2 regions of the Ruicaihuangia jiafui genome follow, and region 2 is predicted to be linked to the other one. Evidence: riboswitches for the same ligand, from Rfam matches in the RefSeq annotation. Region 2 holds a riboswitch; the other holds the start of a gene.

Region 1 (14,634 bases), 1.5 Mb from region 2:
CACCTTGAAGTCGGCGACATCGGAGCCGACTGCCGAAACGATGCCAGCGATCTCGTGACCCAGGGTGATCGGACGGAACGGCAGCAGCGGGGTAAGGGTGCCGTCGAGGAAACCGACATCGCTGTGGCACAGACCGGCGGCCTTGACGTCGACGACGACCTCGTTTGCGGCTGGGGTTGGTGCCTCTACTTCGTTCAAAGTAAGTGGACTGCCAACTTCGACGAATTGCCATGCCTGCATGATGAAACCTTTCACGATAACGATGCCGCGAATCAGCGCCGGGACGGGCACCCGCGGCACGTCAAGCCTAGGCAGCACCGACGCCTTCCCGTGCCGGTGACATTCAGTAGCGTCTTATCTATGCCCACCCGACTGCTGCTGATCTCCGACACCCACGTGCCGAAACGGGCGCCCGCCCTGCCGGACAGCGTCTGGAGCGCGATCGATGCGGCCGATGTGGTGTTCCATGCCGGCGACTGGGTCAGCGTGGACCTGCTCGACCAGCTCGAATTGCGAGCAACGCGACTGGTCGGCGTGTACGGCAACAACGACGGCGACGACCTACGCGCCAGACTGCCCGAGATCGCGCGGACGGAAGTCGACGGGATCCGTTTCGCGATGATTCACGAGACCGGTCACGCCACGGGTCGTGAGGAGCGCGCCGACCAGCTGTTTCCGGATGTCGCCGTACTGGTGTTCGGGCATAGTCACATCCCGTGGGACAGCACCTCGCCCGGCGGCCTGCGCCTGCTGAACCCTGGCTCGCCCACCGACCGCAGGCGGCAGCCGGCGTGCACGTTCATGACCGCGGTCGCCGACGACGGCGTGCTGCGCGACGTCACCCTGCACGAGGTGTGACGGGCGCCCCACCTCGACTCGGAGCAAAAGAGGTGGGGCGCCGGCCGGCGCCCGCGACCGTCAGCGTCGAGCCGGCGAGCCGGTGCCCGCGTGGCCCGCACCCTGCGATGCAACGAACACAGCCTCGGTGCGCGACGTCGCCCCGAGCTTCCGCAAGATCGCCGAGACGTGCACCGAGGCCGTCTTGGCGCTGATGAACAGGCGCTCGCCGATTTGCCGGTTGCTAAGGCCCTGCGCGATCAGGTCGAGCACCTGACGCTCCCGCGCGGTGATCTCCGGCAGCTCGGCGGCGGGCCGCGGCGCCTCCGACAGTGTAAGTCCGGCACGCGAGGAGAACTCGTTCACGTGCCGGGTGATCAGCCGAGCACCGAGGGTGTTCGCGACATCCGCCGCCTGCCGCAACGAGTCGCGGGCCTCTTGCCGATCCCCCGCGGCGAACTGCGCCTGCCCGAGCCGGTACAGCGCGTACGGGCGCACGTGGGCGGGTCCTTCCCGGTCGAGCACACGCTGCCAGCCGGGCACGTCGTCGGCCAGTTCCGCGTCGAACAGCGCCGACCACAGCGGGTAGGTGGGCCAGACGGATGCCGCGTCGAGCGCCCGGCGGAACGGCTCAATGTCCGCGTCTGATGCTCCGCGCGCCACCAGCACGCGCGCCGCCACCGACAGCAGCGGCAGGTCGTACGCGGCGAGGCTCCGCCGGTCGGGCTCGATCAGCACGGCGACGTGCTGCCAGGCGTCGTCGAGGTCTCCCTGCTCCAGCGCTATCTCCGCCGCGACGCGGGCGACGGTGAGCCGTACCTGCACCTCGACGGCGCCGAGGGCAGCCATCCCGGAGCGCCAACCGCGATACAGCGACACCGCCGCATCGAGTTCGCCACGCCACAGCAGCGACCACAGCTTCGCGCGCCGCAGGTACGCGTTGAACGCGGTGGGGGTGGACATCGCCAGCGCCCGTTCGAGCAGGTTGTCGGCGCGATCCCAGTCGCCGACCGCGAACAACGGGTCGACCGCGTTCGACGACAGGATGATGCCGGTGCTGCGTTCCACGCCGAGTTCCCGGGCGCGCGCCATGCCCGCCTCGGCGAGCGCGAGTGCTTCGGTGAAGTTTCCGAGCAGGTACTGCACGTCGGAACTGTTCAGGTTGTGGCGGAGGAGCGCGGATCCATCGGCGTTCGCCAACTGGCCCGCCCGCTCAAGGTCGGCAAGGCCCGCGTCGATCTCGCCGCTGTGCACGCGCGACACCCCGCGCAGGTTCGCGGCGATCGACGCCTGCCGGTCGGTGCCGGCCTTCAGCGACAGGGTCAGGGCGTCGGTTGCCACCTCGATGGCCGACTCGTTCTGCGCTTGCACCATCAGCCTGCTGGCCAACTGGTTGAGCATGCTGGCGCGCACCTTGTCCATCCGGCCGGGTGGAACCAGCTCGAGCGCCTGCTCAAGCAGCGCCGCCGAACCGGGCCGACCCGAGGTGGCCAGATAGGACGCCTTGTCGCGCAACAGCCGGGCGTAGCGCACGTCGTCGTCCGCGGCATCCGGTTCAGCCAGGGCCAGATCGACGATGGCGATGGCGCGTTCTGAGTCGCCGGCGTCCAACAGGTTCGAGGCGGTGAGGGCGAGCAGCTGGACTTTGCCGAGGCCCGCGACGTCCGCGGCATCCGGCACCTGGTCCCACAGATTCAGGGCGCGCTCACCCATCTGCGAGGCGGTGATGTAGGCGTAGGAGGACTGGGCGTCATGCATGGCCTCGAGCGCCGTGACCAGCGCCTTGGCCGGGTTGTTCGCGGCAAGCCAGTGGTTGGCCACCTCGGTGGAGCCGCACGGGATGCCGCCGAAGTTCTCAAGCGCGGCCGCGTACCGGGAGTGGAACCGCACCCGCTCGCCCGGCAACAGTTCGGCGTGCACGGCCTCCCTGACCAAGGCGTGCCGAAACGCGTAACTGTTCTCGGTGATCACCAGCACGTTGGCGAGAACCGCCTCCCGGGCGGGTTCGTCGAGGTCGGCGCCTTCCGCCTCGGCCACCACCATCAGCAGGTCGTGGCGTACCGCGACGCCGCCTGCGGAGAGCAACCGCAGCAGCGACTGGGCGTGCGTGCTGAGCCGCTCATAGCGGGCGAGCAGCAGGTCGCGCAGGGTGTCGGGCAGCTCGTCGGATTCCGGCGCCGACAGCAGCTCCTCGACGAAGAACGGCACCCCGTCGCTGCGCTCGTACACGCTCTCGAGTACGAGCGGGTCGGGAAGGTGACCGAGGATGCATTCGATCTGCTCGCCGACCTCGTCGAGGGTGAGCCGGCGCAGCTCGAGCCGGTCGGACCGCCGCGACCGTTCCAGCTCGGACAGGAACCCGCGCAGCGGATGACCACGGTGCACATCGTCGCTGCGGTAGCTGAGCACGATCATGATCGGGCAGTCCGCGAGCGTGCGCTGCAGGAATCGCAGCACCGCAAGGGTGGCGCCGTCGGCCCAGTGCAGGTCTTCCACCACGATCACCAGCGGCTGCGCGCGAGAGATGTTCTCCAGCAGCACGGCGACGACCTCGTGCAGTCTCTCGGCACCGGAGGCCGAATGCTCGGGCATCTGTCCGCGCAGTTCGGGCAGCAGCACGGCGAGAGCGTCACGGCCGGGTCCGGCGGCCTCAAGCATGGTGTCAGCGCCGACCTGGCCGAGCAGGTCGTGCAGCATTCCGGTGATCGCGGCGTATGGCAGCGCGGACATGCCGAGGTCCACGCACTCACCGACCAGCACCCGGGCAGTGACGGATGCCTCGCGCTTGAACTCGGCGAGCAGCCGGGTCTTGCCGATGCCCGCCTCGCCGGCGATCACCACCGTGCGCGGTTGACCCTCGGCGGTCTCCGCCAGCATCTGACGCAAGGCCTGCGACTCGCGCGTGCGAGCAATCAGCGAGGGGCTCACGGCTCTCATGTTTTCATCGTGCCACGAACCGATGACACCGGCTGGACTCGATTGAATCGCGTTCATTCGACGCAGACCTGCTGGCGGGCGGCGGCGGGCGCTGATCCGCGTGCGGATGTCGGAGCGGGTACTGATCCGCGTGCGGGCTCGGCTGCCGGCCGACGCGTGATCTGGCGCACCGCCTCCAGGACGCGGCGCAGCGTGCGGCGCTCGCGAGCGGGCCGGGCCGGCTCCTCGGCCTGTCGTTCCCGCTGCCGACGCCGGTACTCAAGCTGCCGGGTGAGCTCCTGCTCCTCATACTTGTATACCTCGTATGAAACGACTGCTGGGTTGACCATCATGGTGTGCTCCTTGGATGTGTCGATGTACTCATCCTGATTTCTAAGGAGTGCCCACCAGATCGGGCGAATGCCTTATTTCGAGCCCGAATTGCGGCTTAGGCCGCCGGCGCTCCGCCGCTTCACCCCTGAATGGGGGCTGCCGGTTTCATGGGCGCTACCTCTATTGTCAGAAATCCATTCGACCGAGGGGGAGCGTCGACGTGACATCAGCCGACGACGGCGTCGAATCAATGACAATGAGCCGACGCCAGATGCGCGAGCAGCATCCAGAACTGTTCTGGGCGCGTGACAGAACGGATGCCGCGGCACCTGCCACATCCGCGGTGATCGAATTTGTTCCCGGCCATCTCGAAGGTTCGCCGGCGCGCGAAACCGCGCCGACACCTCACGTTGCCCAGGCACAGCCTGCACCCGCCGCGGCACCGATCGCCCCCTCCGTCACCGCGGTCGATGTGATTGAACCGCACCCGTTCGAGCAGCGTTTCGCCCCGGCGATCGCCGAGGCCAGCGCCGCGGCGAGCGCGTCGTTCAGCGAGCCGGCGCCCCAGCTGGCACACGAGTCGGAGCCAGAACCGCAGGCCGAAGCCGCGCCCGAGTTGGCGCCCGCACCGCAGCCCGAAGCCGCGCTCGAGTCGGCACCCGAATCGACACCGGAATCGTTCACTGAACCGGCACACGAATCAGTCGCGGAACTCTCCACCCCACCTGAGCAGTCGGCGGCGGAAAGCGATCTGGTCGCGTTCGCCGAGCTGTTCGATGGGCCAGCCATCGAGGAAGCCCCGGAGGACTCGCCGGAAGTCCCCGAGCACTCGGATGTCGCCGCAATGAATACCCCGCTCGTCACGCCGGAGGTGGACGACTCCCCCGCCGAGCCGACACAGACCGTCGACGCGGATGTCGCCCCGATCGCGACAGCGTTGGACGAGGCACCGCGGGACAGCCCGAACGCTGACCTGCCGCCCTTCTTCCCGGCACCCCCGGTCAGTGCGGCGCTCGGGTCAGCAGCGCTGGGCATCCCGCCCGTCACGCCTCGCCAGGCACCGGAATTCGTTCCCGCGCCCGCTGATGCCGGGTTGACCGCCGCACCCGCTGATGGCGCGTCATTTGCGACGCCAAGCTTGCCCACACCTGCCTGGGCGGCGCCTCAGCCGCTTCCCGCCGGGCCGGCATCCGAAGCGCCATTCCCCGCAGCACGGATCCCCGCACCAGCATTGGCAGCAGCGTCGACACCCGCACCGTCGGCAGCGCCATTCTCGGCCGCAGCGTTCTCCGCAGCACCTCCGGCAGCTCCGCCCGCAGCTCCGTTCTCGGCAGCACCTTCGGCAGCTCCGTTCGCTGCAGCACCTTTCGCTGGACCGGCATTTGCCGCACCCGCACAGGGCCCAGGACTTGCCGAGAAACCCACGGTCGCGACATCCGCAGCGCAGCCGTTCTCGCTCGATCTGCCGCCGGCTCCGGCACTGACCGCAGTGCGTCCGGTGGCGGTCCCCGACCTCTCCGGGTGGATCAAGCCCGGGCCAGAGCATGGGCGCACGGCATCCGTGTGGCTGCTGGTGTTCATGCCGATCCTGCAGGTCGCCGCGTTCATCGGCCTGCTGCTGGTGAACCCAGCTGCCCGTGAGCTGACGCCGACCGCCAACATCACGTCGGCCTTGCTCGCGTTCATGGGTTGGATCGTGCTCGCCGCGATGCTCGCCTGGCTGCTGGGGACGCTCGCCGTGCTCTGGATGGGATTCCGCGACCGGGCAGCGCTGCGCGCCCTCGGACACGAGAGAACCGCATCACCGTGGTGGACCCTGCTCAGCCCGGTGGTCTACCTGGCGATCCGCACCAATCACGTGCACAAGGCGACCGGTGGCGGAAGTTGGCCGCTCACCGTCTGGGTGATCCTCTACGTGCTGCCAGCCGTGGTGTTCACGGTGGTGCAGATCGTGGTGGCCGTCACCCGCAGCAGCTGAGCGCTCGCACCGGCCGCGGATTCAGCATGCCGCGGATTCAGCACGCCACGACGTTGACGGCCAGTCCGCCCATCGCGGTTTCCTTGTACTTGTAGCTCATGTCGGCGCCGGTCTCCCGCATCGTCGCGATCACCGCATCCAGCGATACGTGGTGTTTTCCGTCACCCCACAGCGCCATCTTGGCGGCGTTGATCGCTTTGCCTGCGGCGATCGCGTTTCGCTCGATGCAGGGAATCTGCACCAGCCCGCCGATGGGATCACAGGTCAGGCCGAGGTTGTGTTCCATCGCGATCTCCGCCGCGTTCTCCACCTGCTCCGGCGTACCGCCGAGGATCTCGGCAAGCCCCGCGGCCGCCATCGAGCATGCCGACCCGACCTCGCCCTGGCAGCCGACCTCGGCCCCGGACACCGAGGCATTCATCTTGAACAGTGAGCCGACCGCGGCGGCGGTCAGGAAAAACCGCTCAACAATTCCGTCCCGTTCGTCCTGGTCTGCCGCCCGCCCCTGGTCGGTGTAGTTCACCGCGTAATGCAACACCGCCGGGATGATTCCGGCGGCTCCGTTGGTGGGAGCGGTGACCAACCGGCCGCCGCTCGCATTCTCCTCGTTCACCGCCAGCGCGACGAGGTTGACCCACTCCTGCCAGAACTGCGGTGAGCGCTCGGGGTCTTGCCGTTCCAGGTGAGCCTGCAAATCGGGGGCCCGCCGCCGAACGTTCAGCGCACCAGGAAGCGTCCCCGAGCGAAGCACGGCGGATTGCTGGCATTCGATCATCGTGCGCCAGAGCCGGAGGATTCCCTCACGGATCTCGGACCGCTCCGTGGTGTGCAGCTCGTTGGCGAGCATGACATCGCTGATGCTGAGGTCGTGCTCAGCGCAGGCGGTCAGCAGTTCCTCTGCGGTGCGAAACGGGAACGGCGGGCTGAGCGCGGGCTCGTCGGCCGTCTCGGATGCGCTCTCGGTGACGATGAAACCGCCGCCGATCGAGTAGTAGGTTTCCTCGAGCAGCGATTCGCCGCGCACGTCGCGTGCCCGCAGGGTCATCGCGTTGGTATGGCGGCGCCGGATCGTGAGTGGTCGCAGCACGAACTCGTCCACCCGGCACGCCACCGATCGCAGGCCGTTGAGGGTGAGCGAGCCCGATGCGGTGATCGCAGTGGCCCGATGCTCTAGGTCGTCCTGGGTGATGGTTTCCGGGATAAAACCCTCGAGCCCGAGCAGGATCGCGGGGAACGTGCCGTGTCCGGCCCCGGTGGCCGCGAGCGAGCCGAATAGTTCCACCTGCACCGTCTGGACCTGGTCGATGTTGCCGCTGGCGCTGACCAGCTGGGCAAACTGTGCCGCGGCCAGCATGGGGCCTACAGTGTGCGAGCTGGATGGCCCGATGCCCGCCTTGAACAGGTCGAAGACGCCGATGTGCTCGTACCGGTCTGGCGCGTCCTGCTGTTTCGGCGCATCCTGCGGTGTTGCCGGCGTACCAGACATGTCGGAACTCCCATCCTCGGAGCCGAGGCTCCGCCTGAGTTCCTCCCCGCTCTGTGGTGGACCTGAGAGATTCAGCGCCCGTGTGGACGCCTTGCACCGCCGGTGAGCCCGGATGGGCTGCTTTTCAGAGTTGCCACACTGCGGCGGTACTGGGCCTGAGAGATTCCCGGGGAGGAATTTGCTCCTTCGGCGCCCGGACTGGGCTCTCCCGCTGCAGCGTAATGGCGTCTTCAATTATCACGCCGAAGCTATCGGGGAAAGACCGGCCGCGCAAGGAACGAGGGTGATCAGTACAGGAAGATCGGCAGCCACTCGGGGTTGTGCGCATGCACAAGCACGAGGAACACCACCAGGTCGAACAGCAGGTGCACGCTCACCACGTAACTGAGCGACTTCACCCGCGAGAAGATCCAGCCCTGCAGCAGCGCGAACGGAATGGTCAGCAACGGACCCCAGCTTCGGTAGCCCAACTCCCAGAGGAACGACACGAAGATCACGGCCTGCAGCAGGTTCGCCTGCCAGAGCGGGAAATGTCGGCGCAGCAGGGTAAACACCACGCAGATGAAGAACAGCTCGTCCCAGATGCCGACCACGTTCACCCCGACGAACAGGCGCGCCAGCTCATCGGGCTCGTGGATCGCCGGCCAATTCTGGTACGCCCCGGAGCCGATGAAATAGGTCGGCAGGATGGCCCAGCCGAGCAGCACGACGATCACCAGATACCAGCGTTCCAGCCGGGTCCAGCGCCGCCCGGTGTTCACCGGGAACCGAATCGTGTGCGTGCGGTAGCCGAACCGGTCGATCAGGTACGGAACCAGCACCGCGAGCGCCAGCACCGCGCCCATCAGCAGCATGTTGCCGTAACTGATGTCGGCTGCCACCGATATGGTGCTGATGATCACGAGCCCGAGCCCGATCAGCACGAGGTCGTTGAACAGCGCGCGCCGCGGGAGCGCCAGCGCGAGGCTCAGCCCGAGGGTGACGTAGCCGGCGACCTGCAGGTCGAGACCGAACAGCAGGACTGCGGATGTCGCGACGCCGGCTGCCGGCACGAGCGCCCACGATACCCGCGGCGGAGCGTCTGTCGCGGTTGTCGTCACGCCATCCAGCATGTCGCGCCCGGGCCGGGGTGTCGAGTCTTGCGAGCGGGCGAGCCCTCCCAAAAGTTCAGGAATCCGGGTCGCGCGACGAGCACCGAACCCGGAGTTCCCGCGAGACAGCAACCGCCCGCCGACGTGGTTTCCTGAATTTTCGACGTGGCGGGGTCTGGAGCAGCGACATCCGCCGTCGTCAAGGTCTTGGCGTTTGTGCACTTCGGGTGGACACTAAGGCATGCCAACAGCGACGATGACCGCGGCCCAGCGGAAGACATTTGGACAACTGCTGCGCACTGAGCGCGAGGAACTCGACCAACAGATCCTCGCGTTGAGCGGCGAACTCCAGGAGGTGCTCGACTCCCGCGGCGAGGCCTCGGCGGACGACGAGCACGACCCGGAGGGCCCGACGATGACCGCGGAATGGTCAACACTCTCCGGTGTCCACGGGGACGTGCTCGCCCATCGGGACGCCGTCGACCGTGCTATCGCCCGCATCGACGCGGGAACCTACGGCACCTGCCTGCGCTGCGGCCAGCAGATCTCCCGGGAGCGGCTGCGCGCGCGCCCGTCTGCCGATCTCTGCATCGACTGCGCACGCGCCACGGAGCCGCACCGCTACTGACGGGTTGCGCTAGCGCGGCGGCGCCAACTACTCGAGCGTGCCGAGGATCCGATCAGCGAGGTCGCGCAGCTGCCCGTCGGTCGCGGTCACTCCGGACTGCTCGCAGCGTTCCCGCAACAGGGCGAGCACCGATTCGTGCGCGGCCCCGAGCTTCACATCGGACCGCACCTGCTCGGCGATTCCGATCAGTCGCTCCTGGTTGGTGGCATCCGTCGCGCCGTCTTCTACTGGTTCAGTCTGAAACTCACCCATCACCCCATGGTTGCGGATGCCGCGGACACTGTCCACCGTTGGCAGAATGTGGGCATGGCCACTTCCGTGCTCGCGATTCTCAATCAGCCCTCGACGGATGCCGCGGCCCACGCGCCCGGAGCACCCCCCTTCGCCCTGGCCGACCCCGATGCGCCGCACGTCACCGTGTCGGATCTGGGCGTCACCCGCGGTGACGGAATCTTCGAGACCATCGGTGTCGGCAACGGCCACCCGCAGGCGCTCGAGGCGCATCTGCGACGGTTCGCCCACTCGGCCGAGCTGCTGGACCTGCCGGCGCCGGACACCGACGCCTGGCGTGCGGCGATTCTGGCCGTGATCGACGCCCTCGGCCCGGTGGCGGAGGCCTCGATCAAGACCGTGATGACGCGTGGGGTCGAGGGCGACGGTCGGCCGACCGGCTGGGTGCACGGCAGCGTGTCGCCCGACTACACCGAGCAGCGCACCACCGGCATCCGGGTGGTGACGCTGGACCGCGGCTTCACCCACGACGTGCAGACCCGCTCGCCGTGGTTGCTCGCCGGCGCCAAGTCCCTGTCGTACGCGATCAACCGGGCCGTGCTGCGCGAGGCGGAACGGCGCGGCGCCGACGACGTGATCTTCGTCTCCAGCGACGGCTTCGTGCTCGAGGGCCCCACCTCCAGCGTGCTCGCGCGCCGCGGGACCACCCTGATCACACCCGGCACCGGCCTCGGCATCCTCGACGGCACCACGCAGGGCAACATCTTCCGGTTCGCCGGCGAGCAGCACCTCGACACCGCATTCGAGCTGCTCACCGTGAAACAGCTCGCGCGAATGGATGCACTCTGGCTGGTTTCGAGCGTCCGGCATGCCGCGCCGATCAACACGCTCGACGGGTCGCCGATGCCGGTCGACGCGGAGCTGACTTTGGCGATGAATGAGTTCCTGCGGCGACCCGAGGGGTAGCGTGCGCGTCTCGTCCGCGAACGGAGGGGTAGCGCGCGCTTCACCCGCGAGGGCAGGGATGCGGGTTCGGTGGTTCTGTGGTTCGGTGGTTCGCGGGGCCACTGTGGTTCGGCTAAGAGGAGATGGGGGCGACACGCCTATTTCCGTGGCATCCTGACTCGGTGTGTCGCCCCTCCTCCGGTTTTACGAACAGTCGGAGACGCTCCGACCCGTTCGGCGGCGTTCTAGGACACTTCGGCGACCCGAAATCCACCCCTACCCCGGTTCCGCGGGCGAGCGTAGCGTTTGAGTATGACCAAGCACCACCATCCGAAACCGGATGACGAGAGTATCAAAGCTGCAGCGAAGGCTGAAGCTGAGGCGAAGCGACGCGACAAGCGACCAGCTCCGCCGCGTGACGAAGGCGGCGAGGATCCCCTGACGGTGATGCACCCCAGCCCGCTTGAGACGCGCACCGACCCGAACACCGGGCTGCCGCCGTCGCGACATGCGTTCAACTAGGAGCACACAACGCGCGTTCTAGGAGCGCACCATGAGTGAGGACACAGGGGCACCCGAGGAAGGTGCACCGGCCAACGAACAGGGTGCCGATGATGAGACGGTGGCTGAGCCAGACGACGGGCAGCTGGGGCAGGAAGTCGGCGGCCTCACTGACCCGCGGCCTGAGAGGCGCGACGGAGACTTGGGGATGGGAATCGACTCGGCAAACGATCCGCAGGCATCGCCAGATGTGGGTGGCCCGACCTGAGCTCGAGGCTAAGGCCGACACCACGGTCGCACCCGCGCCCGGGCGTATCGGCGGCCCGGACGATATCGGTGCCCAGAAGGATGTCGGTGGCGCAGAGGGCGTCGGTCGCCCTGACGATGTCGCTGGTCCGCAGGATGTCGGTGGTGCGGAGCATTCTGAGCCGCATGGCAACGTGGGCTGAGTTCGTTGCTGCGAGTCCAGAGCTCGCAGCGAAGGTACGCGAACGGTTCGACTCCGGAACCAACAAGACCATCGCCACCCTGCGCCGCGATGGGTCGCCGCGAATCAGCGGCACCGAGCTCAGCTTCTCCGACACCGAGGCACATCTCGACATGATGCTCGGAGCCAAATGGCACGACCTCACCCGCGATCCGCGGTTCGCCGTGCACAGCCCCACCCTGGAGCCGCCCGCCGAGCCCACCGAGTGGGTGGGCGAGGCGAAGATGTCGGGAGTGGTGGTGCCGTGCGATCCTCCGACGGAGGGTGCGATTCCGGATGCCGCGTACTTCACGCTCGACATCCGAGAGGTGGTGCACACTCGGGTGGCCCCGACCGGCGACAAGCTGTTGATCGAGAGCTGGCATCCTGACCGCGGCTACGAACTGCGCGAGCACTAGGCCGGCCAGTAGGCCGGCCCCATAGGGAGTGGGAGGCCGCCTTACGAGTCGAATCGTGACGCAATCCCCCTCTCACGGCCACCGAATCGCGCACACTGGATGGATGACCTCGCTCGTCGACGCGCTCGCTCAAGGCCCCGTCGTCCTCGACGGTGGTCTGGGCACGTTGCTGGAATCCGAGGGCCATGACCTGTCCAGCGACCTCTGGTCGGCACGTCTTCTCGTGGAGAATCCGGATGCGATCCGCCGCGCCCACGAGCAGTTCTTCGCCGCGGGCGCCCAGGTGGCGATCTCGTCGTCGTACCAAGTCAGCTTCGAAGGCCTCGCCCGGCGCGGCATCGGGGGCGCCGACGCCGAGCGGCTGCTGCGGCTGAGCGTGCAACTCGCGCTCGACGCCCGGCCCGACGGCGACCGGTGGGTGGCGGCATCCGTCGGCCCATATGGCGCAATGCGCGCCGACGGGTCGGAGTACCGCGGCGACTACGGGCTCACCGTCGACGAGCTGCGCGCCTGGCATCGGCCGCGCATGCGAGTGCTGGCCGACAGCGGCGCCGACGCGCTGGCGATCGAGACGATCCCGTGCCTCACCGAGGTCGAGGCGGTGCTCGCCGAGTTGCACGACACGCGACACCCGGGCTGGCTGGCGGTCACGGCCGCGCGCGGCGTGCTTCGCTCCGGTGAATCGCTCGCCGAGGCCTACGCCCTAGCGGACGCGGTCGACGAGGTCGTGGCGGTGGGGATCAACTGCGCCGACCCTGACGACGTGGCTGCGGCGATCGACGCGGCCCGCTCGGTGACGGCCAAACGGCTGGTGGTCTACCCGAACAGCGGCGAGCGCTGGGACGCCAAGAATCGCGCCTGGCTGGGAGACCCGGGCTTCTCGGACGCGCAGGTGCACGACTGGATAGCCGCCGGGGCGCGACTGGTGGGCGGCTGCTGCCGGGTCGGGCCCGAGCAGATCCGCCGGATAGCCGCCTTGACCTAACGGCAGGGAGCGGGCGCGAGCGCACGCAGCAGGCAGCGGGCCCACGCAGCAGGCAGCCGGGCGCGCCACAATGGGGGAATGCAAGACCTGACCGTGCGCGGCGGCCCGGGAGCCCGGGTGGACACAGAACTCGACGTGAAGCGGTCCCGGTTTCTCACCCGGCTGGTGCGGGTGGAGAGCGAGGATGCCGCGCGCGCGGTGATCGATGCGGCACGCCGTGAGCACTGGGACGCCCGACACCACACCTCCGCGTTCGTCATCGGTGTGGCATCCCCCGGCCAGGTCCGCCGTTCCAACGATGATGGCGAACCCTCGGGCACGGCGGGCATGCCGATGCTGGACGCGCTCACCGGCCGCGGGTTCGTGGACGTCGTCGCGGTGGTCACCCGGTACTTCGGAGGGGTGCTGCTCGGCGCGGGCGGGCTGGTGCGCGCCTATTCCGGCGCCGTGCTGGCCGCCGTCGACCGGGCCGAAGCCGAGCGGCTGGTGGTGCGGCGCGAACGTCGGCAACTGTTCGAGCTCCCCCTGCCGCACGCCGATGCCGGCAGGGTCGAGTCCGAGCTGCGCCGCCGTGGTGTGCTCGTGGTGGGCATCGGCTACGGCCAGCAGGCGGTGCTGCGGCTGGCGTCGACGGATGCCACGGCAGAGCTCGACGGGATCGTCGCCGGCGTCACGGCAGGGGAAGGACGGATGCGGCCCGCGGGCCACGAGTGGGTGGACGTCGAGCCCGGCTGACCAGACTCTCAGCGTGTCGATCCGGCCGCGGCGACGTACGCTGAAGCAATGAGTCACACCCCTCCGAAAGCAGCACAGAAGCCGCACAAGAGAGTGCACCACGGCGACGAGTTCATCGACAACTACGAGTGGCTGCGCGACAAGGAGAATCCGGCGGTACTCGCGCACCTGACTGCGGAGAACGAGTACACCCAGGCCAGAACCGAGCACCTCGCCGTGCTGCAGGAGCAGATCTACGAAGAGATCAAGCAGCGCACGCAGGAGACCGACCTCAGCGTTCCGATCCGACGCGGCGAATGGTGGTACTACACCCGCACCATCGAGGGCGAACAATACGGTGTGCACTGCCGCGCCCCGATCAGCGCGGCGGATGACTGGGTTCCCCCGGTTCTGGACGAGTCGGGCGGCACCAGCCTGCCCGGCGAGCGGGTGATCCTCGACGACAACAAGGAGGCCGAGGGTCACGACTTCTACGCGCTCGGCAGCTTCGACATCAGCGTCGACGGCTCCCTGCTGCTCTACGGCGTCGACACCGAGGGTGACGAACGGTACACGCTGCGGGTGCGCCGGCTGGACACCGGGCAGAACCTGCCGGACGAGATTCCCGGAACCTCCTCCGGGGCCCTGTTCGAGCCGAGCGGCCGCTTCATCTTCTACACCACCGTCGACGAGGCCTGGCGGCCGGACAAGGCCTGGCGGCATGAGGTGGGCACCGCGGCATCCGACGATGTCATGGTCTTCGAGGAGAAGGACGAGAAGTTCTGGGTCGGCATTGGTCGTAGCCGCAGCCGCCGGTTCGTGATGATCGAGTCAGGGTCGAATATCACCAGCGAAACCTGGCTGCTTGACGCGGCCGACCCGACGGCGCCGTTCCGGGTGATCTGGCCGCGCCGCACCGGTGTCGAATACGAGGTGAAGCACGCCGTCGTCGAGGGCGAGGACCGGCTGCTGATTGTGCACAACAACCAGGCGATCAACTTCGAGCTGATCTCGGTGCCGGTCGCTGACCCGCTCGGCCCGCGGCGCGTCGTGCTGCCGCATCGCGCCGATGTGCGGTTGGAGACCGTGGACGTGTTCCGCGAC
Region 2 (14,634 bases):
TCGCTGCAGGTGAACGCGGGCGAGCGCATCGGCATCACCGGCCCAAACGGCGCCGGCAAGTCCACGCTGCTGCGGGCACTGCTTGGCCGCCAGACACCGGATGCCGGTGCTGCGAGCCTCGGCGCGAGCGTGCAGATCGGCGAGATCGATCAGGCGCGGGCGCAACTGGCTGGCGCTCGTCCGCTCGCCGACTCGGTCGAGGAGCAGCTGCCCGAGCTGTCCGCTGGCGAGGTGCGCACGCTGCTCGCCAAGTTCGGGCTGAAGGCCGACCACGTCACCCGCGCCGTCGACGCGCTCTCGCCGGGTGAACGCACCCGCGCCGGACTCGCCCTGCTGCAGGCGCGCGGCGTCAACGTGCTGGTGCTCGACGAACCCACCAACCACCTCGACCTCGCCGCGATCGAACAGCTCGAGCAGGCGCTCGAGTCATACGAGGGTGCGCTGCTGTTGGTGACCCACGATCGCCGGATGCTCGCCAACGTGCACGTCGACCGGCACTGGCGCGTGGACGCCGGCCAGGTCACCGAGCTGTAGCGCTAGCGGCTGCAGCCCTACCGTGACTGGCGGCGCTTGCCCGGTTTGGGTTGTCCCTTGACCTCGGGCGCACGCCCCTTGCCCTTGGACGCCTTCGCCTTGCCGCCGGTGTTCACCGGGTCGGCCTTGCCGCGCCCCGACGCCGCAGCCAGACGGCGTTTCGCCGTCGCGAGCAGCGCGGTCCCGTCATCCGTCAGTCGCAGTGTTCCGCCCTCGCGGTCGAACAGCGGCGCGCCGACTTCGCGCTCCAGCTTCGCGATGGATGCGCCGAGCGTCGAGGGTGGCAGCTGCAGCGCCTGCGCCGCTTGGGCGAAGCTGGACTGCTCGGCGACCACCGTGAAACGCCGCAGGTCGGTGAGTTCCACAGTCAGCCTTTCTGCAACCGCGTCCCTCGCGGTCGAGTTCTCAGGGTAGCCGCCAGACTGTACCGGTCAGTCCCGGTTGCGCTCGATCAGCTTCGACAGCACGATCGAACTCCGGGTGTGGTCGACGTGCGGCAGGTCGCGCACCCGTTCCAGGGCCGTCTCCAGCCCGGCGATGTCACGGCTGCGCAGCCGCATCATCGCATCCGCGCTGCCGCTCACGGTGCTGGCCTCCACTACCTCCGGCACGTTCAACAGGATGCGCTTGAGCTCGCCGGGCGCCACCGTGCCACGGCAGAACACCTCGACGTACGCCTCGGTGCCGAGCCCGTCCACCTCGGGGTCGACCTGCACCGTGAACCCGCGGATCACCCGGTCGGCGACGAGCCGGTCAACGCGCCGTTTCACCGCGGATGCCGACAGCCCGATGTCATCACCGATGTCGCCGTAATTGGCCCGCGCGTTTCGGCGGAGGTGGTCGATGATCCGGTGATCAAGGTTGTCCATGCGGGGAGTTTACGGCCGAGTATGCGCCCGCGGATGGCAGGGTGGAACCATGTTGCCCCTGTACCCGATTCCCGTACCCCCCGGTACGCCGCCCTGGATCAACATCCTGTTCGGCCTGGCGGCCATCACTGGCTTCGTCGTCCTGATCTGGCAGGCGGTGCGCTACTTCCGCAATCACCGCGACGACGACCAGTAGCGCCACCTACCCGAACAAGGCGGGCACCGCCGAGAGCGGCGGCGTCAGCGGCGACGCCAGCAACACGAACGCCACCACGTTCAGCATCACCGTCCCCCAGAACGCCAACCGGAACGAGGCCTTCTTGGTCTTGTGGCGCAGCAACTGCTGGGCGATGATCGCACCGGGCCAGCCGCCGAGCAGGCCGATCGAGAGCAGGGTGCTCTCGGAGATCCGCCAGTTGCCGGCGGTCGCCGCCGACTTGTCCGCCGCATAGACGACGACGCTGAGCACACTCGCGATCAGATAGACCGCCGCGAACCACCACGGCACCGACCAGAGCACATCGGTCACGAAGTACAGCACCGCGAACGCCGCGATCGCCGACAGCGCGATGACATTCACCGGACCGCGGCCGCGACGCCCGGCCGGAGTCGAGGCGCTGGGATGGCCGGGCCGGCTCGGCCGGCCGGAGGTGGAGTGTGCCCTGCCGGTTGCCGCACGCGGACCGGCTGCCGCGGGCGCCGATGCTGTGTGGCCAGCCCCACTGCCAGCCCCACTGCCGGCCCCGCCGGCGCGCACCACCCGCGACGCGCGCCGCTTGCCATCGGCGCCGGACTCCACCACGAAGCGCAGCGATTCACCGGTGCGGGGTCGCTCCGCACGAGACGCGAACGCGGTGGCGTGCACGAAGATCGCGGCGCTTCCGTCCTCCGGCGTGATGAAACCGAACCCACGCTCGTCGTTCCAGGAGGCGAGGGTGCCTCGGGTCTGCGTGGTGCCGGATGCCATGAGGTGATGTTAGTGCCGCACCCCGAGTGCGCGGCGAGGACACCGCGAACCGCGCCGCGAGCGACCGTGAACCGGCCGCGAGCGACCGTGCCGGTTGCTATGCTGGGGGCACAATCACATACTGGGCCGCAACGCGATGCGGGAGAGCTCTCCGATCACAGGAGAGCACCGAAGGAGCAAGCCTCCCCGCCAATCTCTCAGGTAGTTGTACCGCATCGACTGGCCACTCTGAAAAGCGAATTGCGACGCAATTTGCGCCCACGGTGAAAGTCGCCACGCGCGATGAAACTCTCAGGCCAATGACAGAGGGGGAGTTCCCGCGCTTTTCAGCGACCATTGGAGAACTCCGTGACGATTCGAAATTCCCCGCTCCACGACATCCATGTCGCGGCTGGCGCAACTTTCACCGACTTCGGCGGCTGGCAGATGCCGGTCCGCTACAGTTCCGACCTCACCGAGCACCACGCTGTGCGTGACGCCGCCGGACTGTTCGACATCTCGCACATGGGCGAAATCGTCGTGCTCGGCCCCGAGGCCGGCGCCGCGCTGGACTACGCCCTCGCCGGGCGACTGTCGACTATCGCCATGAACCAGGCCAAGTACAGCCTGCTGCTCGCCCCCGAGGGCGGCATCATCGACGACCTCATCGTCTACCGCACCGGCTACGACCGATTCCTGGTGGTCGCGAACGCCGGAAATCGAGCGGATGTCGCGGCCGAACTCGTCCAGCGCGCCGCCGAATTCGACTGCGAGGTGTACGACGAGAGCGACGACGTCGCTCTGATCGCGGTGCAGGGTCCGAAGGCGCAGGAGATCCTGGAGCAGCTCACCCCGCAGCTCGACGGCCTCACCACCCCGCTCGCCGACCTCAAGTACTACTGGAGCACCCCCGCCCGCTGGGCCGACCACGAGCTGCTCATCGCCCGCACCGGATACACCGGCGAAGACGGCTTCGAACTGTATGTGTCGCCCGAGGCGGCTCCCGCCCTATGGACCGCGATCGCCGAAGTCGGCGCCGGATCGGGTCTCGTTCCCGCCGGCCTCGCGGCCCGCGACACGCTGCGGCTCGAGGCGGGCATGCCACTGTACGGGCACGAGCTCGGCCGCGACATCCTGCCGGTGCAGGCCGGCCTCGGCCGTGTCGTGCACCAGAACAAGCCCGGCGGATTCGTCGGCCAGGACGCCATCGCAGCGGGAGCGCCGGACGGCGCCCGGGTGCTCGTCGGCCTCACCGCCGAGGGCCGCCGGGCCGGCCGCGAGGGCTACGCGCTCTACGGCACCGACGAGGAGCCCGTGGGTCGCATCACCTCCGGCGCTCTCTCCCCGACGCTGGGACATCCGATCGCGTTGGCCTATGTCGACCCGGTGGTGGCCGCCCCCGGAACCGAACTGTTCATTGACGTGCGCGGCAGCCGCATCCCCGCCACCGTCACCCCTCTGCCGTTTTACAACCGAAAGGCCTCCTGATGACCGACCTCACCGCCCTCAAATACACCGATCAGCACGAGTGGTTGCTCGTCGAGGGAGATGTCGTCACCGTCGGCATCACTGATTACGCCGCCGGTCAGCTCGGCGACGTCGTGTTCGTCGAACTGCCAGAGGTGGGCGCCACAGTGCAGGCCGGCACCGTGGTCTGTGAAGTCGAGTCGACGAAGTCGGTCGGCGAGGTGTACGCGCCCGCCAACGGCGAGGTCGTGGAGCGCAACGACGCCGTCATCGACACCCCCGAGCTGCTCAACGGCGATGCGTTCAGCGCCTGGCTGTTCAAGCTGCGCGTCGACGACCCCAGCGTGTTCGAGAACGGCGGGTTCCTCACCCGCGACCAGTACACCGCGCTGGAGGCGTAATCGATGCACTCCGGTTTCGCTGACCGTCACGTCGGAATCGACGGTGACGCCGAGCAGCACATGCTCGCCACACTGGGTTACAAGAGCGTCGAAGCCCTGGTCGAAGCTGCGGTACCGCCGTCGATTCACGTGGCTCCGATCGACAGCTCCAGCATCCCGGCGCCCGCCACCGAGAGGGAGGCCCTCGCCGAGCTCCGCACCATCGCGGGCTTCAACAAGGTGCGCCGTTCGATGATCGGGCTCGGCTACTACGACACCATCACGCCGGCCGTGATCAAGCGCAATGTGCTGGAGAACCCCAGCTGGTACACCGCGTACACGCCATACCAGCCGGAGATCTCGCAGGGTCGCCTGGAAGCGCTGATCAACTTCCAGACGATGGTGAGCGACCTCACCGGGATGGCGACCGCGAACGCGTCCATGCTCGATGAGGGAACCGCCGTGGTCGAGGGGATGCTGCTGGCCCGCCGCGCCTCGAAGTCCACGTCGCACGTGTTTGTGGTCGACGAGGACGCGCTGCCGCAGACCAAGGCGCTGCTGCACAGCCGCGCCGCCGCGGTGGGCATCGAACTGGTCGAGCTGCCGCTCGCGCAGCTTGCCGCCGCCTCCTCCTCTTCGTTGAACCTCCCCGACGCCTTCGGCATCTTCATCCAGTACCCCGGAGCCTCGGGCAACGCCTGGAATCCGGCATCCGTCATTGAAGAAATGCAGCAGCAGGGCGGCCTCGCTGTCGTCGCCGCCGACCTGCTCGCCCTCACCCTGCTCAAGGCGCCAGGTGACCTCGGCGCAGACGTCGCCGTCGGCACCAGCCAGCGCTTCGGCGTGCCGATGGGCTTCGGCGGCCCGCACGCCGGCTACATGGCCGTGCGCTCCGGCCTCGAACGGCAGCTGCCCGGCCGACTCGTCGGCGTCAGCAAGGACGCCGACGGCCACTCGGCGTACCGGCTCAGCCTGCAGGCGCGCGAGCAGCACATCCGCCGCGAGAAGGCAACGTCGAACATCTGCACCGCCCAGGTGCTGCTCGCCGTGATGGCGTCGATGTACGCCGTCTACCACGGGCCCGACGGGTTGAAGCGGATCGCCGAGCGCGTGCACAGCAAGGCGCAGGCATTCGCGCAGCGGCTCACCGCCGCAGGGTTCGAACTCGAGAGCGACAGCTTCTTCGACACCCTGCGCGTGCGGGTACCCGGCCGGGCAAGCGAGATCATCGACGCTGCGCTCGAGAAGGACATCACGCTGCACCGCGTGGACGCCGACACGGTGGGGATCAGCTTCGACGAGGCGAGCCTCGACACCATGCCGGGCGTCAGCCTCGACGGCGACCTGGCGCTGGTGTTCGGGCTGGACGCCGGGTTCTCCTACGCACCGGAGCGGGCGTTCTCCGCCGAGTTGTTGCGCGACACCGAGTACCTGACGCATCCGGTGTTCAACACGCACCGCTCGGAGACGAGCATGATGCGCTACCTCAAGTACCTCGCCGACAAGGATTACGCGCTGGATCGCGGCATGATCCCGCTCGGCTCGTGCACCATGAAGTTGAACGCGGCCAGCGAGATGGAAGCGATCACCTGGCCAGAGTTCGCCAGCATTCACCCGTTCGCGCCCGCGGCTGACGTTGAGGGTTACCTCGTGATGATCAGCCACCTCGAGACCTGGCTCGCCGAGGTCACCGGCTACGACACGGTGTCGCTGCAGCCGAACGCCGGCAGCCAGGGCGAACTCGCGGGTCTGCTCGCCATCCGCGGCTACCACCGCGCCAACGGCGACCTCGACCGCACCGCCTGCCTGATCCCGACCAGCGCGCACGGCACCAACGCCGCCAGCGCGGTGCTGGCCGGCATGCGGGTGGTGCCGGTCGCCACCGACGAGCTCGGCAACGTCGACCTCGCCGACCTACACGCCAAGATCGACACGCACCGCGACACGCTTGCCGCGCTGATGATCACCTACCCGTCCACGCATGGCGTGTACGAGCACGAGATCCGGGCGATCACGGATGCCGTGCACGAGGCCGGCGGTCAGGTCTACGTTGACGGCGCGAACCTGAACGCGCTGCTCGGCTACGCCCGGTTCGGCGACTTCGGCGGGGATGTCTCGCACCTGAACCTGCACAAGACCTTCTGTATCCCGCACGGCGGCGGCGGCCCCGGTGTCGGACCGGTGGCGGCCAAGCGGCACCTGGCCCCGTACCTGCCCGGCCATCCGATGGCGCAGAGCACGCAGCATCCGGCATTCGACCTGCGCACCGGACGCGCCGGCACCCTGGTGCACGGCGGTGGACCGGTGTCCGCTGCCCCGTACGGCAGCCCGTCGATCCTGCCGATCACCTGGGCCTACGTGCGGATGATGGGCTCGGAGGGGCTGAAGCGCGCCACCGGCGCCGCCGTGCTGTCGGCCAACTACGTGGCCGCGCGGCTCGGCGAGCACTTCCCGGTGCTCTACTCCGGCGACAACGGGCTGGTGGCGCACGAGTGCATCCTCGACCTGCGTCCGCTGAAGGAAGCCACCGGAATCTCCAACGACGACGTCGCCAAGCGGCTGGTCGACTACGGATTCCACGCCCCGACGATGTCGTTCCCGGTGGCCGGCACCCTGATGGTCGAGCCCACCGAGAGCGAAGACCTGGCCGAGATCGACCGGTTCATCGACGCCATGATCGCGATCAAGGCCGAAGCGGATGCCGTGGCAGCCGGGCGTTGGCCCGCCGCCGATAACCCGCTGGTGAACGCACCGCACACCGCGCTGTCCGTCATCGAAGGGGAGTGGGAGCACCCGTACTCCCGCGAGGAAGCCGTCTACCCGGCGGCGGCGTCACACACCGGAGCGGAGCGGATGCGCGCTGTATCGGGCAAATACTGGCCGCCGGTGCGCCGCATCGATCAGGCGTTCGGTGACCGCAACCTGGTTTGCGCCTGCCCGCCGATCGAGGCCTTCGCCTAAGCCGCCCCGCGTGGCGGCCTCCCCGTTGGTTGAGGAGGCCGCCCATGGCCGTGCCGCAGAATCAGTGGTCCGTGAACGCTCGGGCGGCAAGAGCGAGCTCGGGAGGATGATTTCGCCAGAAAACGTCCTCCCGAGCGGCCGATCTCCGTCCGAGCAGAAACCACCTAATAGCCCGCGGGGCTCGCACGCTCGCGCCGCGCCTCAACCAGCGGAGTGGCGCGCCCAGCGGATCAGCCCGGCAGGCCGAACAGGTCGGGGAAGGTGGCCGCCGCCCACGGGTAGCCGATGAAGATCGCGGCATCCAGCAGCACGTGCGCGATCACCAGCGGAAGCAGCCGCCCCGTGCGGTGGTAGAGCCAGCCGAACAGCAGACCCATCGCGAAGTTGCCGATGAACGGGCCGAAGCCCTGATACAGGTGGTAGGTGCCGCGCAGGGCCGCGCTCGCCAGGATGATCTGCCATGTGCCCCAGCCGAGGTCACGCAACCGCGCGAACAGGTAGCCGACCGCGATCACCTCTTCGGTGATGCCGGCCCGCAGCGCCGCGAGGAACAGCACCGGCACCGTCCACCAGTAGGTGTCGAGCGCGGTGGGAATCACCGTCGTCGTCCAGCCGAGCGCCTTCCCGCCGAGATACACGCCGAGCCCGGGAATCCCGATGATCAGCGCCAGCCCGACCCCACCGAGCGCGTCCCGTCCCGGGCGGGTGAGATCGATCCCCAACCGGCCCAGCCGCGGCCGGCTCGGCTGCCAGAGCAGGAACACCACGAGGGCCACCGGAACCAGGTCGAAGAACACGCCGAGCACCTGGTAGATGAAGTCGAACACCTCAAGGTCGCTCAGCGGACGGTTGATGGTGGCCGTCTGCTCCGAGAGCGGCTCGGTGCGGGTCAGCCGGTACGCGATCGACACGACCGAGTAGACGGCGGATGCCCCGATCGACAGCAGCAGCACGATGGCGATCTCGACGCCGAGCCGGCGACGGGATCCGCCGAAGCCCGCCCGATCGGGAAAGCCGTCAGCCGTGCGTGTGCGCCGTGTCATGCCCACTAACTTAACGCGCGACCGGCATTTGACAGGCCGGCGTACCGCCCGGAAGTCTGTGCCGGTTCTTCGCGATGAATGCGTATCCGGATGCCGCGACCCAGGAGTACGGGGGAGTGGCGATCAGCCAGCCCAACAGTCGCAGCCACCACCGCGGCTGCATCCGAAGCAGGGCAGAGAACGCAAGATGCCCCGCGTACTGGTGTGCGGGTGTCACCACCCAGGCAAAGCGTTCCACGTCGTCGGCAGTGAGGGCCAGAGCCTCGAGATCCGTCCACTGCCAGGGCACTGCATCCGGAAAAATAGGCAGAATTTCCTGAAGCCGATTCACCCAAAGAGTGCAGAAGGCACAATCGCCATCGAAGACCAGCCGAGTTTCTTTGGTGGTTATCGACAATTGTGCTCCCGTGCTGCTCATTGCGAACATTACCCCGTTGGCGATGCCAACTGCGCGTTTTGAGGGAGCAGCTGCAACGACTGTGCACCGAAAGCGGTTACCGCGCGTAAAACTCTAAAAGACGCAATTTTCTCGCGATTGCGTTTCTAATGGGTAACATCTCCCTCAACTGATTTGGTGACCGTACCACTGGGTGCTTAAATCGGTCCATCTAGTGTGGTTTGTTCACGCTGAATTCAGCGGAACCACATTCACACCTTGCACAGGAGGAAAATTGAGAGCATCACGCTTGGGCCTGCGGGTCGCAGCGGTGGTTGGAGCCAGCGCGCTGGTTCTGACTGGCTGCGCATCCGGCGGCGGCGACACCGGCGACTCAGCCGGCACAGCAATCGTCACCACGAACGGTTCCGAACCGCAGAACCCGCTGATCCCCACCAACACCACCGAGACCGGTGGCGGCAAGATCACCGACTCCATCTTCGCCGGCCTGGTCAGCTACGACGCTGAAGGCGCATACGAGCTCGAAGTTGCCAAGTCGATCGAGCCGAACGAAACCAGCGACGTCTGGACCATCACCCTCGAAGACGGCTGGGAGTTCACCAACGGTGAGCCCGTGACTGCTGACTCCTTCGTCGAGGCATGGAAGTTCGGTGCGAAGTTCAGCAACGCGCAGAGCGCCTCGTACTTCTTCGACATGATCGAGGGCTTCAGCTACGACGAGGACACCGAGCTCACCGGCCTCGAGGTCGTCAGCGACACCGAGTTCACCGTCACGCTTGCCACCCCTGAGGCTGACTTCCCGCTGCGTCTCGGCTACACGGCATACATGCCGCTGCCCGAGGTCGCGTTCGAAGACATGGAAGCCTTCGGCGAGAACCCGGTCGGAAACGGCCCGTACATGCTGGCCGACGAGGAAGCGTGGGTGCACGAAGAGCGCATCGACCTGGTGACGAACCCGGACTACGACGGCGTGCGCAAGCCTGCCAACGACGGTCTGTCGATCATCTTCTACGCGACGCAGGATGCCGCGTACGCCGACCTGCTCGCGGGCAACCTCGACGTGCTTGACGCCATTCCGGACAGCGCATACGAGAGCTACGAAGAAGACCTCGGCGACCGTGCTGTGAACCAGCCCGCCGCCATCTTCCAGGGCTTCAACATGCCGTACTACCTCGAGCACTGGAGCGGCGAGGAAGGCGAACTGCGTCGTGCCGCCATCTCGATGGCCATCGACCGTGCGCAGATCACCGACGTGATCTTCCAGGGCACCCGCACCCCCGCCACCGACTTCACCTCCCCGGTGGTCGACGGCTGGACCAACGAGCTCGAAGGGGCCGAGGTCCTCGACTTCAACCCCGAAGAGGCCAAGAAGCTGTGGGCCGAGGCTGACGCCATCGCCCCGTACGGTGACACCGAGTTCAACATCGCCTACAACTCCGACGGTGGCCACCAGGCCTGGGTCGACGCTGTGGTGAACAGCATCGGCAACACGCTCGGCATCAAGGCGATCGGCAAGCCGTACCCGACGTTCGCCGCGGCGCTTGACGACCGTAAGAACGACGCGCTCACCGGTGGAACCCGCGCCGGATGGCAGGCGGACTACCCGTCGCTGTACAACTTCCTCGCCCCGCTGTACCTCGCCGGTGCAGGCTCCAACTACGAGGACTACGCCAGCGAAGAGTTCGACGGACTGATCAAGGAGGGCACCCTGGCGCCCGACGTCGAGACCGCCACGAGCCTCTACCAGGATGCTCAGGAAGTCCTGCTCAAGGACCTGCCGGCGATCCCGCTGTGGTACTCCAACGTGACCGGCGGCTCCGCCGAGACCGTGGACAACGTGGTGTTCGGGTGGAACTCGGTTCCGCTTTACCACCAGATCACCAAGGGCTAGACAGGCGTAACCTGTACCAGCACATCTGACGAAGTGTCCGGGGCGGGCTTCCGCCCCGGACACTTTGCTGATTTACACCCAAACCACGATTGAGACCCGCCATGTCACAACAGACCTACGAGGCCGCCTGATGCTCTGGTACACAGGCCGCCGCATCCTTCAGATGATTCCGGTCTTCTTCGGCGCCACCTTCCTGATCTATGCGATGGTGTTTGCGCTGCCCGGAGACCCCATCGCCGCACTGTTCGGCGACCGCCCTCCGGCCCCGGGAGTCATCGAGCAGATCCGCGCAGAGTACAACCTCGACGAACCCTTCCTCGTGCAGTACTTCCTCTGGGTGGGCGGCCTGCTCACCGGTGACTTCGGAACCACCTTCTCCGGCCAGCCCGTGGCCGATGAACTGGCTCGGGCGTTCCCGATCACGTTCCGCCTGGCGATGCTCGCGCTGCTGTTCGAGGCAGTGATCGGCGTGACGGTCGGCTTGATCTCTGGTCTCCGCAAGGGCAAGTTGTTCGACACCAGCGCGCTGGTTCTGAGCCTGCTGCTCATCTCCGTGCCCACCTTCGTGATGGGCTTCCTGCTGCAGTTCATCTTTGGCGTTGAACTGGGCTGGTTCTCACCCACGGTTGGCCCCGGTGCCCCGTTGGAGGACCTCATCCTCCCGGCAATCGTGCTCGCCTCGGTGTCGTTCGCGTACATCGTGCGGCTCACCCGGTCGAGCGTGTCCGAGAACAAGGGCGCAGACTTCGTGCGCACCGCCACGGCCAAGGGCTTGTCACGGCAGCGCGTCATCGGCGTGCACGTACTGCGCAACTCCCTGGTGCCGGTCGTCACCTACCTCGGCGTGGACGTCGGCGCACTGCTGGTCGGCGCCATCGTCACCGAGGGCATCTTCAACATCCCCGGCGTGGGTGGAACCATCTACAACGCGATCACGCTCGGCGAGGGACCCACGGTCGTCTCGTTCGTGGCAGTCATGGTGATCATCATCATGCTGGCCAACCTGCTCGTGGACCTTCTGTACGCCGTGCTCGACCCGAGGATTCGCTATGCCAAGTAACATCACCCGCAACTCAGGCGAGCCCGGTCACTTCGTCGCCGAGCTCGAAGACACCCCGATCGCGCCGATCGACAGCGCCATCAACGAGGCGCAGAAGCCGCGCAGCACCTGGTCGGACGCGTGGGACTCGATGCGCCATCGGCCGCTGTTCTGGATCTCGTCCGCACTGATCGCGCTCATCGTGGTCGTCGCGCTCGCGCCGAACCTGTTCACCCAGGTGTCGCCGATTGCCTGCGACCTCGCATTCAGCAACCAGGGCCCGTCGGCCGGGCACCCGTTCGGGTACACCCGTCAGGGCTGTGACACCTTCTCCCGCGTGATCCACGGCACCCAGGCGTCCCTGCTCGTCGGCGTGCTCGCCACCGTGCTCGCCGCGCTGCTCGGCATCGTCTTCGGCGCGGTCGCCGGCTACTACGGCGGACTCTTCGATTCGGCGCTGTCCCGCGTCGCCGACATCTTCTTCGCCATCCCGACCGTGCTCGGCGGCATCGTCGTCATGTCGGTGTTCTCCGAGTACCGCACGCCGCTGCTGGTGGCGTTCGTCCTGGCCGTGTTCGCCTGGCCGCAGATCGCCCGCATCATGCGTGGCGCGGTGCTCACGGCGAAGCAGTCTGACTACGTAATGGCGTCGCGCGCGCTGGGCGTCTCGAAGTTCCGGGTGCTGCTGCGGCACGTCATGCCGAACGCGATCGCTCCGGTGATCGTCGTCGCGACCATCATGCTCGGTACGTTCATCGTCGCCGAGGCCACCCTGTCCTTCCTCGGAATCGGACTGCCGCCGGACGTGATGTCCTGGGGCAACGACATCGGCCAGGCGCGCACCACCATCCGCACCAGCCCGATGACGCTGTTCTGGCCCGCCGCGGCACTGTCCATCACCGTGCTGTCCTTCCTCATGCTGGGCGACGTCGTGAGCGACGCCCTCGACCCGAAAGCGCGGGCCCGCCGATGACCCTCAACGAGACACTCCTCGAGCCGGTAGACCGGGCAGCCCCCGGCACGCCGCTGCTGCAGATCCGCAACCTCGAAGTCGGCTTCAAAACCCAGAGCGGATTCGTCAAGGCCGTCCGCGGCGTCGACCTCACCCTGAACGCCGGAGAGTCGCTCGCGATCGTCGGCGAATCGGGATCCGGCAAGTCGACCACCGCGCAGGCCATCATCGACTTGTTGCCCGGCGCCGGCCAGGTGACCGGCGGTCAGATCCTGTTCGAGGGACAGGACCTGACCGGTTTCTCGGCCAAGCAGATGGAAGACGTGCGCGGTAGCCAGATCGGCTACGTGCCGCAGGACCCGATGTCGAACCTGAATCCGGTGTGGAGCATCGGATTCCAGGTCGAGGAGGCGATCCGCGCGAACGGCGGCGCACAAGGCCGCAAGGCAATCCGCGCCCGCGCCATCGAGGTGCTGAAAGAGGCGGGCCTCTCCGACGCCGACCAGCGGCTCAAGCAGTTCCCGCACCAGTTCTCCGGCGGCATGCGACAGCGTGTGCTGATCGGGATCGGGCTGTCCGCTCGGCCGAAGCTGCTCATCGCCGACGAGCCGACATCCGCCCTGGATGTCACGGTGCAGCGCGTCATCCTCGACCACCTGGAGACGCTCACTCGCGACTTCGGAACCTCCGTGCTGTTCATCACCCACGACCTCGGTCTCGCCGTCGAGCGGGCGCAGCAGGTGGTGGTGATGTACCAGGGCAAGATCGTCGAGGCGGGTCCGTCCGCCGAGATCCTCGCCAATCCGCTGCATCCGTACACCAAGCGTCTGGTCGCCGCGGCACCGAGCCTCGCGTCGCGCCGTATCCAGTCGGTGAAGACGGCGACGCGTGATGAGATCACCATCTCCGCTGAGGGGGCCGCCGAGGACCGCCTGCTCGCCCGTGCCGAGGAGCGCGAGAGCGCCGCTCCCGGCGCCGACCTGATCCAGGTGAAGAACCTCTCGAAGCTCTACAAGATCCGCCAGGGCGGGTTCAAGACCAGCGACCTGCTCGCCGTGAACGATGTGTCGTTCGGCATCAAGAAGGGCACCACCACGGCCCTCGTGGGGGAGTCCGGCTCGGGCAAATCGACCGTGGCCAAGCTCGTGCTGCAGCTGGAGTCGATCACCTCCGGGAACATCACGTTCGACGGGCGTGAGGTCGGCAACCTCACCGGCAAGGAGCTGTTCACGTTCCGCCGCCGGGTGCAGCCGGTGTTCCAGGACCCGTACGGTTCGCTCGACCCGGTCTACAGCGTGGCTCACACCATTGCCGAACCGCTCAAGGTGCACAAGATCGGCGACGGCAAGAGCCGGCTGGCCCGCGTGCGGGAGCTGCTCGATCAGGTGTCGTTGCCGGCATCCATGATGGACCGCTACCCGAACGAGCTGTCCGGTGGCCAGCGTCAGCGCATCGCGATCGCCAGGGCGCTCGCACTGAAGCCCGAGGTGATCGTGCTCGACGAGGCGGTGTCGGCGCTGGACGTTCTGGTTCAGGGGCAGATCCTCGAGCTGCTCGCCGACCTGCAGGCCGAACTCGACCTCACCTACCTGTTCATCACCCACGACCTCGCCGTCGTGCGGCTGATCGCCGACGAGGTCTGCGTCATGCAGAAGGGTCAGGTCGTCGAGGCCGCGACCACCGACGAGGTGTTCAGCAATCCGCAGCAGGAGTACACGCAGCGCCTGCTCGAGGCCATCCCCGGCGCGAACTTCACGTTCGGCCGCTGACCGTTACCGCGCCGGCCTGATCATCGGGCCGGCGCGGTCTTCATGCTGGCGCGGTCTTCATGCCGGCGCCGAGCGATTAGTCTCGATGGGTGGTTCGGACGGGTGTGCGCATGACGGGAAGAAGACGAGCTGCACTGCTGGCCACCGTCACCGTCGGCGCACTTGCCCTGCTGAGCGGATGCAGCCCAGACTCGGTCGTTGAGGGATCATCGATCAGCGTGGAACTCGCCGCGCCGTTCACCTCGCTGAACGACGCCACCGGCTACGGCAACACCGCCACGAACACCGCCGTCGCCTACGCGACCGGTGCCGACTTCACCTTCTACGACAACACCGCCAGCCTGGTGCGCGACGAGTCGTTCGGCCGGATCGAGGTCGTCGCCGAC

Evidence for each region. A riboswitch is a leader RNA that binds a small molecule or an ion and turns the genes downstream of it on or off. The one in region 2 is predicted to bind glycine.
Region 1: linked by a shared signal. The riboswitch ahead of HCT51_RS04265 (L-serine ammonia-lyase) and the one ahead of gcvT (glycine cleavage system aminomethyltransferase GcvT) in region 2 are both predicted to bind glycine.

The regions. Positions count from the first base shown of each region.
Region 1 is NZ_CP061771.1:883,015-897,648, reverse strand. Features, by position in the region: gene HCT51_RS04290 (zinc-binding dehydrogenase) at 1-291, opposite strand, end outside; gene HCT51_RS04285 (metallophosphoesterase family protein) at 361-858, shown strand; gene HCT51_RS04280 (ATP-binding protein) at 919-3,774, opposite strand; gene HCT51_RS04275 (hypothetical protein) at 3,828-4,106, opposite strand; gene HCT51_RS04270 (hypothetical protein) at 4,307-6,064, shown strand; gene HCT51_RS04265 (L-serine ammonia-lyase) at 6,102-7,550, opposite strand; glycine riboswitch at 7,592-7,684, opposite strand; glycine riboswitch at 7,685-7,771, opposite strand; gene HCT51_RS04260 (CPBP family intramembrane glutamic endopeptidase) at 7,838-8,650, opposite strand; gene HCT51_RS04255 (TraR/DksA family transcriptional regulator) at 8,883-9,269, shown strand; gene HCT51_RS04250 (hypothetical protein) at 9,297-9,557, opposite strand; gene HCT51_RS04245 (aminodeoxychorismate lyase) at 9,576-10,466, shown strand; gene HCT51_RS04240 (hypothetical protein) at 10,758-10,967, shown strand; gene HCT51_RS04235 (hypothetical protein) at 10,999-11,214, shown strand; gene HCT51_RS04230 (hypothetical protein) at 11,201-11,395, shown strand; gene HCT51_RS04225 (pyridoxamine 5'-phosphate oxidase family protein) at 11,379-11,831, shown strand; gene mmuM (homocysteine S-methyltransferase) at 11,935-12,816, shown strand; gene HCT51_RS04215 (IMPACT family protein) at 12,895-13,551, shown strand; gene HCT51_RS04210 (S9 family peptidase) at 13,600-14,634, shown strand, end outside.
Region 2 is NZ_CP061771.1:2,392,674-2,407,307, reverse strand. Features, by position in the region: gene abc-f (ribosomal protection-like ABC-F family protein) at 1-534, shown strand, start outside; gene HCT51_RS11555 (LysR family transcriptional regulator) at 552-899, opposite strand; gene HCT51_RS11550 (Lrp/AsnC family transcriptional regulator) at 966-1,403, opposite strand; gene HCT51_RS11545 (hypothetical protein) at 1,453-1,599, shown strand; gene HCT51_RS11540 (DUF1294 domain-containing protein) at 1,606-2,370, opposite strand; glycine riboswitch at 2,500-2,593, shown strand; glycine riboswitch at 2,594-2,683, shown strand; gene gcvT (glycine cleavage system aminomethyltransferase GcvT) at 2,719-3,837, shown strand; gene gcvH (glycine cleavage system protein GcvH) at 3,837-4,217, shown strand; gene gcvP (aminomethyl-transferring glycine dehydrogenase) at 4,221-7,157, shown strand; gene HCT51_RS11520 (CPBP family intramembrane glutamic endopeptidase) at 7,388-8,200, opposite strand; gene HCT51_RS11515 (thiol-disulfide oxidoreductase DCC family protein) at 8,211-8,531, opposite strand; gene HCT51_RS11510 (peptide ABC transporter substrate-binding protein) at 8,872-10,488, shown strand; gene HCT51_RS11505 (ABC transporter permease) at 10,619-11,548, shown strand; gene HCT51_RS11500 (ABC transporter permease) at 11,538-12,500, shown strand; gene HCT51_RS11495 (dipeptide ABC transporter ATP-binding protein) at 12,497-14,248, shown strand; gene HCT51_RS11490 (ABC transporter family substrate-binding protein) at 14,359-14,634, shown strand, end outside.